One region of the Providencia sp. PROV200 genome, then DNA from elsewhere that is predicted to be linked to it. Evidence: predicted binding sites of a transcription regulator. Region 1 holds the regulator's gene; the other holds the start of a gene.

Region 1 (3,548 bases):
TTGTAATTAAATTGAGTTTCATGCTTTTCATTCAACTATGCCGCCTATCAGACTAAAAATGAAAAAAGAAGGTAGAAACATATGGCGTCATTAATACGCCACATGTTTTTACTTAACTAAGCTTGAACTTATTGGTAAATAATTTTGAAGTTAGCAACAGTGTTAAAACTACCTGTTGTTGCTTTCGCGTCCGCTGCTTCATTACCTTTAACATACGCAGAGAAGTGCAGTGTCGTTTCTTTACCATCACCCGCATTTAATGCATATCCATCACCAGTACCTGGGAATGCTTTACCAAATTCAACAACTTTGTCAGCACCATTAGTGATTACAATACCGGCATTTTTAACTTTTCCACCTAAGCCAAGTAGATCACCGGTAAAACCTTGGAAACCGGAAATAGTTGGGCCAGTAAAGGTGATTTTGGCGTTTTTATACGTTTCAGTTGAACAGTTCTTCAATACGATATCGAAATCTCTGTTATCTGAACGGTATTGGTTAGATGTCAGTTCATGTAATGCAATTTCACCAAACTCAACTAATTGTTTTAAGTTGTTTGCATCAATTGAACATGGAACATCATTAATAAAACCAGTGAAGCGAACTTCACCTTGTGAACTTTCAACTGTTGGTGGAGTTACTGGATCTTCAGCCACTGCAACACCAGAAATACCAACACCTAAACCTAAAGCCAGAGTTAACGCTAATTTATTCAGTTTCATAAACATTTCCTTTAAATGAGTAGGAAGTAGCTACCTCTTTTCTGATTTTTATTGATAAGGAGTCAATTTTATTTTTTTGATTACTTAACAGTGAAATTTTTCCGTCATCCAACATCATTAATTTCATTCAGATTAGAGGTGAATATATAAATAAGATCCTTTTCATCTATAATTTTTAAAATACCTAAAATTTTTAATTCTTTATTTTCTATTCAATATTAATTATTCCCATAAGGGGTAATTTGCCAAAATTGATATAGAAATAGAAAATGACTTTTTACACATGCCTTCCGATACTTTCTGATATCAATTCTACATATTCGATATTTATTGTCAAAACGAACACATAATTAGAGTTAATGCAGAATAAAATAACATCAAAGCTATAAGGCGAAAAATATAAAATTAAAATAGCATCAAAATATACATTTCAAATATATTACTTAGAAAAACTTATATAAAAACCTCATTCCTCACTTACAAATATCTCAAAATACGTCAAATTACAGATAGTTTTATATCGAAATTTAAATCTATAAATAAATACAAAAACGGAATTTAAAACTAAATGTTACGAAAAAATCACAGCAAGCATCTAAAAAGACAGGAAAAATAGCAACAAAAAGAATATTAAAAATTAAGGTTAAGATAAGTCTTAATTGAAATTACATCAAATTGAAACATAATATTTCAATTAATTGTTCGCAATGCGTTACGCTTTTATCATGTATTTGTTTAATATTTGTTTCTATTTCCCTATTTAATTTTAAATATCCTTTTTTATATTTTTCATTACCCTCATTTGCTTTCTTTATTAATCAAAAAAATACTTAGCAAGGTTAAAATTTTTTGATGGCAATGCTTTCATTTCTTGATTCTCTATAGTTCAAGAAACTGTGATAAACTTGTGAACAGTAAACATTTGCATTTTTCAACGGGTGGGTCAGTAAAATGGAAAAGATGAGTGAAAAAAAAGTTCTTGCGATGGCTGAACATATTTGCCAGTCAAGAGGCGTCAGATTGACACCACAAAGAGAAACGGTATTGCGCCTGATAGCACAGCAACATGGTGCAATCAGCGCTTATGATTTACTCGACCTGCTACGTGAAATTGAACCTCAAGCTAAACCCCCTACGGTTTATCGTGGCCTTGAGTTTTTAATGGAGCAAGGTTTTATCCATAAAATTGAATCAACAAACAGCTATGTCGTCTGCCATCATTTTGATAACCCAAGCCATATTTCTGTTATGTTGATTTGCGACCATTGTGGAAGCGTAACGGAAAGTGACTGTACAACAATAGAAGCTGCCATTATTAATTTAGCCGACGAACACCAATTCCGCTTAAGACATACCGTGGTGGAAAACCATGGCTTGTGTAAGAGTTGTGACGAAGTGAATAGCTGCCAAGATCACGAGCATTGTCATCATAACCACGAACAACCTATAACAGCAAAAAAGAAATAAATTGCTGTATTGCTAAAGAGTTTGATGAATACAGAGAGAAGAGAAAAAATATAAGACAGGAAATAAAACAGGCAGACCTCAAAATAAAGTAATGAAATCTGCCTGCCGTAGTCATTCCTGAGTGTAACCTACCATGACGCTTGGCTACTCACGGAAATTAATACCAATCACTGTTACGGATAACCCCAACAGCTAAACCTTCAATAGTGAAGTTTTGCTGGCGTAAATCAACAACAATAGGTTCGAATTCTGGGTTTTCTGCTATTAACTCAACGCGGTTACCCTGTTGCTTAAAACGTTTAACCGTAACTTCATCTTCGATACGAGCGACAACCACTTGCCCGTTGTGTACATTTTGCGTTTTATGCACAGCTAATAAATCGCCATCCATAATACCAATATCTTTCATGGACATCCCGTTCACACGCAATAAAAAATCTGCATGTGGTTTAAACAGCTCAGGGTCAACTTGATAGTGGCTCTCAATATGTTCCTGCGCTAATAATGGTTCGCCAGCGGCAACACGCCCAATCAGAGGTAACCCCTGATCTTCGGTTTCTTCTTCAAGAAGCAGACGAATACCTCGGGATGCGCCTGAAACAATTTCAATAACCCCTTTGCGTGCTAAGGCCTTTAAATGTTCTTCTGCCGCATTAGGCGAACGAAAACCAAGGCTTGCTGCTATCTCAGCACGTGTAGGTGGCATACCTGTCTGCGAAATGTGATCTCGCACCAGATCGTAAACCTGCTGTTGTCGAGCCGTCAGTGCTTTCATTCCGTTCCCCTGTTTGTTTATACAGTCAAGCTGTGAGTATATACAGGTAAATGAAGATTTGGAACAGTTAAATCGCTCAATTTAAGCATTTGTTATCGATTTACTCTCTTTTTCCCGATGAAGTAACCAAACACCTTAACCAGTGAAATAGCGTTGCCATAATACCAGCGCCCAAATGAACAAAGCTAAACCGATACTCACAAATACCGCAGCAGAACCAATATCTTTAGCTCTCCCTGAAAGCTCATGATATTCACTACCAATACGATCAACCACAGCCTCTACCGCGCTATTCAATAATTCGACTATTGCCACCAGCACAACTGAGCTTACTAACAGGATTCTATCTATGTAACTGATATCTAAATAAAATGCGATAAAAATTGCGATAATTGCCGCAACGGATTCCTGCCTAAATGCGGCCTCATTAACCCAAGCTGCCTTCAAACCTTTAAGGGAATACCCCGCAGCTTTAATCACTCGCGTGAAGCCCTTAACTTGACTCGCCATATTTATTCCTTAAAAAATACAAACAATAATCGATTTTTACGGTCAAAGTGAATTGTCAGTAACAGATCTAACCA
Region 2 (3,548 bases), 160 kb from region 1:
CTAAAGTAGCTTGATACGCTAATATGAAAATAAAATTTATATTTCCTTTTTTAATAACGCGACCAGTACAAAGCCCTATGTAAGTTAATTACTGGGGCTTTTTTTATTTTCCATTCATTTAAGAAACTCTTAATTTAAAATTAATAAACCCTTAAGGTTTTAGTTTTATATTTAGTTTACCATATTAATAAAAAAAATAATTTTCTGGATATATAATTTTAATTTTATTGTTTATTAAACAATAAAGGCTCCACAAAGAAGCCTTTATTTTATTTATGTATTCTAATTAGTAAATCAATTAGAACGGAATATCGTCATCGAAGTCCATTGGTGGTTCATTGGTTTGTGGAGCAGGCGCTGATGAACGTGCTGCAGGGGCTCCGCCGCCACTAAATTGCTGTGCTGCTTGTGGCTGCTGAGGTTGACCCCAACCACCTTGGCCACCCTGACCTTGTGAAGATGCATCACCACCACGGCCACCTAACATTTGCATTGAGCCACCGATATTCACAACAACTTCTGTCGTATAACGGTCTTGACCACTTTGGTCTTGCCATTTACGTGTTTGCAGAGAACCTTCGATATAGACTTGTGAACCTTTCTTCAGGTATTCACCAGCGACTTCAGCAAGTTTGCCAAAAATAACCACGCGGTGCCATTCGGTTTTTTCACGCATCTCACCGGTTTGCTTGTCACGCCAACTTTCAGAAGTTGCCAGAGTCAGGTTTGCCACAGCTCCGCCGTTAGGCATATAACGGATTTCTGGATCTTGTCCTAGGTTACCGATAAGAATTACTTTATTTACGCCTCTGCTGGCCATTTATTACTCCTGATGCATTGAATTTTAATCTCTGGATTAGCCGTGAAGTTTACCACGACAGAGCTGATTTGCACCAATAATTGAAATTGAGCTTGTTAATTTGCGAAACGCTTTCCAGCTTTTAGTGAAATTTCATAGTGCTTTTATCAGTATAGACACAAAATAATGCACACCGCATCTATCTTTTCGATAAATTCAGATCGCTGTTTTTCTGTTTTTTTGTTTCACCATTAAAATCTTACTCTAAATAGTTCAAACAGTGGCTAGGCGGCAAGCGAAGATATCGTAGGGAGCATACAAAAGTATGTGACTTGCGTAACTGAGAGCAGCCAACACCGCCACGGTTTGAAATATGACAAGCAGAACCTATTCTAAATAGTTCAAATTGTGGCTAGGCGGCAAGCGAAGATATCGTAGGGAGCATACAAAAGTATGTGACCTGCGTAACTGAGAGCAGCCAACAACGCCACGGTTTGAAATATGACGAATAGGAAATACTGTATATCCATTCAGCCATAAATATGTGATAATAGTCCCTTGCGATTGTTCAATATCAAATCATCCGGGAAGTGGTAAATGGATAATATCGAAGTCCGCGGCGCACGCACGCATAATCTGAAAAACATCAATCTCATCATCCCTCGCGACAAACTCATTGTTATTACTGGGTTATCTGGTTCAGGGAAGTCATCTTTAGCTTTTGATACCCTGTATGCAGAGGGTCAGCGCCGTTATGTTGAATCTTTATCTGCTTATGCTCGCCAGTTTCTTTCTTTAATGGAGAAACCGGATGTCGATCATATTGAAGGGTTATCCCCTGCGATTTCGATTGAACAAAAATCCACTTCACATAACCCACGTTCGACAGTCGGAACCATCACAGAAATTCATGACTATCTGCGGTTATTATTTGCACGTGTTGGTGAACCTCGCTGCCCTGATCACGACATACCTCTTGCGGCTCAAACTGTTAGCCAGATGGTCGATAATGTTCTGGCTCAGCCCACCGATCGCCGAATGATGCTACTTGCGCCTGTCGTTAAAGAACGTAAAGGGGAGCACGTTAAGTTACTCGATAACTTAGCCAGCCAAGGCTATATCCGTGCCCGAATTGATGGGGAAGTTTGCGATCTATCCGACCCGCCAAAGCTCGAATTACAGAAAAAACATACCATTGAAGTGATTGTCGATCGTTTTAAAATTCGTGAGGATATCGCTCAGCGTTTAGCTGAATCCTTTGAAACTGCATTAGAACTGTCTGGCGGTACCGCAATTGTTGCAGATATGGATGACGCCAATTCAGAAGAACTGGTTTTTTCTGCTAATTTTGCCTGTTCCGTTTGCGGCTACAGTATGGTGGAACTTGAACCTCGCCTATTTTCTTTTAACAACCCTGCAGGCGCCTGTCCGAGCTGTGATGGCTTAGGTGTTCAGCAGTTTTTTGACCCCGAAAGAGTCATTCAAAATACTGAAATCTCACTCGCGGGTGGTGCAATTCGGGGTTGGGATCGCCGTAATTTTTACTATTTTCAGATGCTGATGTCATTAGCTGAGCATTATAAATTTGATGTGGAAGCGCCTTACGACACCTTAAGCCCTGCTATTCAAAAAATTATTTTATACGGCTCAGGCAAAGAAGCGATTGAGTTTAAATACCGTAATGATCGTGGTGACATCACCGTGCGCCGACACCCTTTTGAAGGCGTGCTCAATAATATGGAACGCCGTTATAAAGAAACAGAATCAACGGCTGTCCGTGAAGAATTAGCGAAATATATCAGCAACCGCCCATGTGTTTCTTGCCATGGGACTCGCTTACGTAAAGAAGCGCGCTTTGTATTTGTTGAAAATACGACATTGCCTGAAATCGCAGATTACAGCATTGGCCACGCAATGGAATTTTTCCAGAACCTAAAACTCACAGGTCAGCGCGCTCAAATCGCAGAAAAAGTTTTAAAAGAAATTGGCGATCGCCTGAAATTTCTCGTCAATGTTGGGCTTAATTATCTGACACTTTCACGTTCTGCTGACACCTTGTCTGGTGGTGAAGCACAACGCATTCGTTTAGCCAGCCAAATTGGGGCGGGTTTAGTGGGAGTGATGTATGTTCTTGACGAACCTTCAATTGGCTTACACCAACGGGATAATGACCGCTTACTTGAAACATTAATCCATCTTCGTGATCTAGGAAATACCGTGATCGTCGTTGAACATGACGAAGACGCGATCCGCGCCGCAGACCATGTGATTGATATCGGACCCGGTGCTGGGGTGCATGGCGGGCAGATTGTTGCCCAAGGAACACTGGAAGATATTGTCGCAAACCCAGATTCACTCACCGGTAAATTTTTAAGCGGTGAGCGCAGAATTGATATCCCGCAAAAACGCGTTCCAATTAATAAAGATAAAATGCTGACGGTATTTGGAGCCAAAGGCAACAATCTAAAAAATGTGACGCTAAAAGTTCCTGTGGGTTTATTTACTTGTATTACTGGTGTATCAGGTTCCGGTAAATCAACGCTCATCAATGACACTCTATTCCCTATTGCTCAACGCCAATTAAATGGGGCGACCACCATCACCCCTGCCCCTTATTTGGATGTAGAAGGCTTAGAGCACTTTGACAAAGTCATTGATATTGACCAGAGCCCAATAGGCCGTACACCACGTTCCAACCCTGCTACCTATACCGGTGTGTTTACACCTGTTCGTGAATTATTTGCCGGTG

Evidence for each region. Region 1 encodes LexA, which represses DNA repair genes until DNA is damaged. Its sites were predicted from a motif close to TNCTGTATGTACATACAGNA; they were not measured.
Region 2: a site for LexA is predicted at 1,316-1,335, ahead of uvrA (excinuclease ABC subunit UvrA). Genes of this name have one in related genera too.

Annotation. Positions count from the first base shown of each region.
Region 1 is NZ_CP096307.1:470,247-473,794, reverse strand. It holds gene M1E86_RS02095 (fimbria/pilus outer membrane usher protein) at 1-31, opposite strand, end outside; gene M1E86_RS02090 (fimbrial protein) at 129-722, opposite strand; gene zur (zinc uptake transcriptional repressor Zur) at 1,674-2,189, shown strand; gene lexA (transcriptional repressor LexA) at 2,347-2,964, opposite strand; gene M1E86_RS02075 (diacylglycerol kinase) at 3,100-3,474, opposite strand.
Region 2 is NZ_CP096307.1:630,281-633,828, reverse strand. It holds gene M1E86_RS02705 (helix-turn-helix domain-containing protein) at 1-14, shown strand, start outside; gene M1E86_RS02700 (single-stranded DNA-binding protein) at 299-820, opposite strand; gene uvrA (excinuclease ABC subunit UvrA) at 1,397-3,548, shown strand, end outside.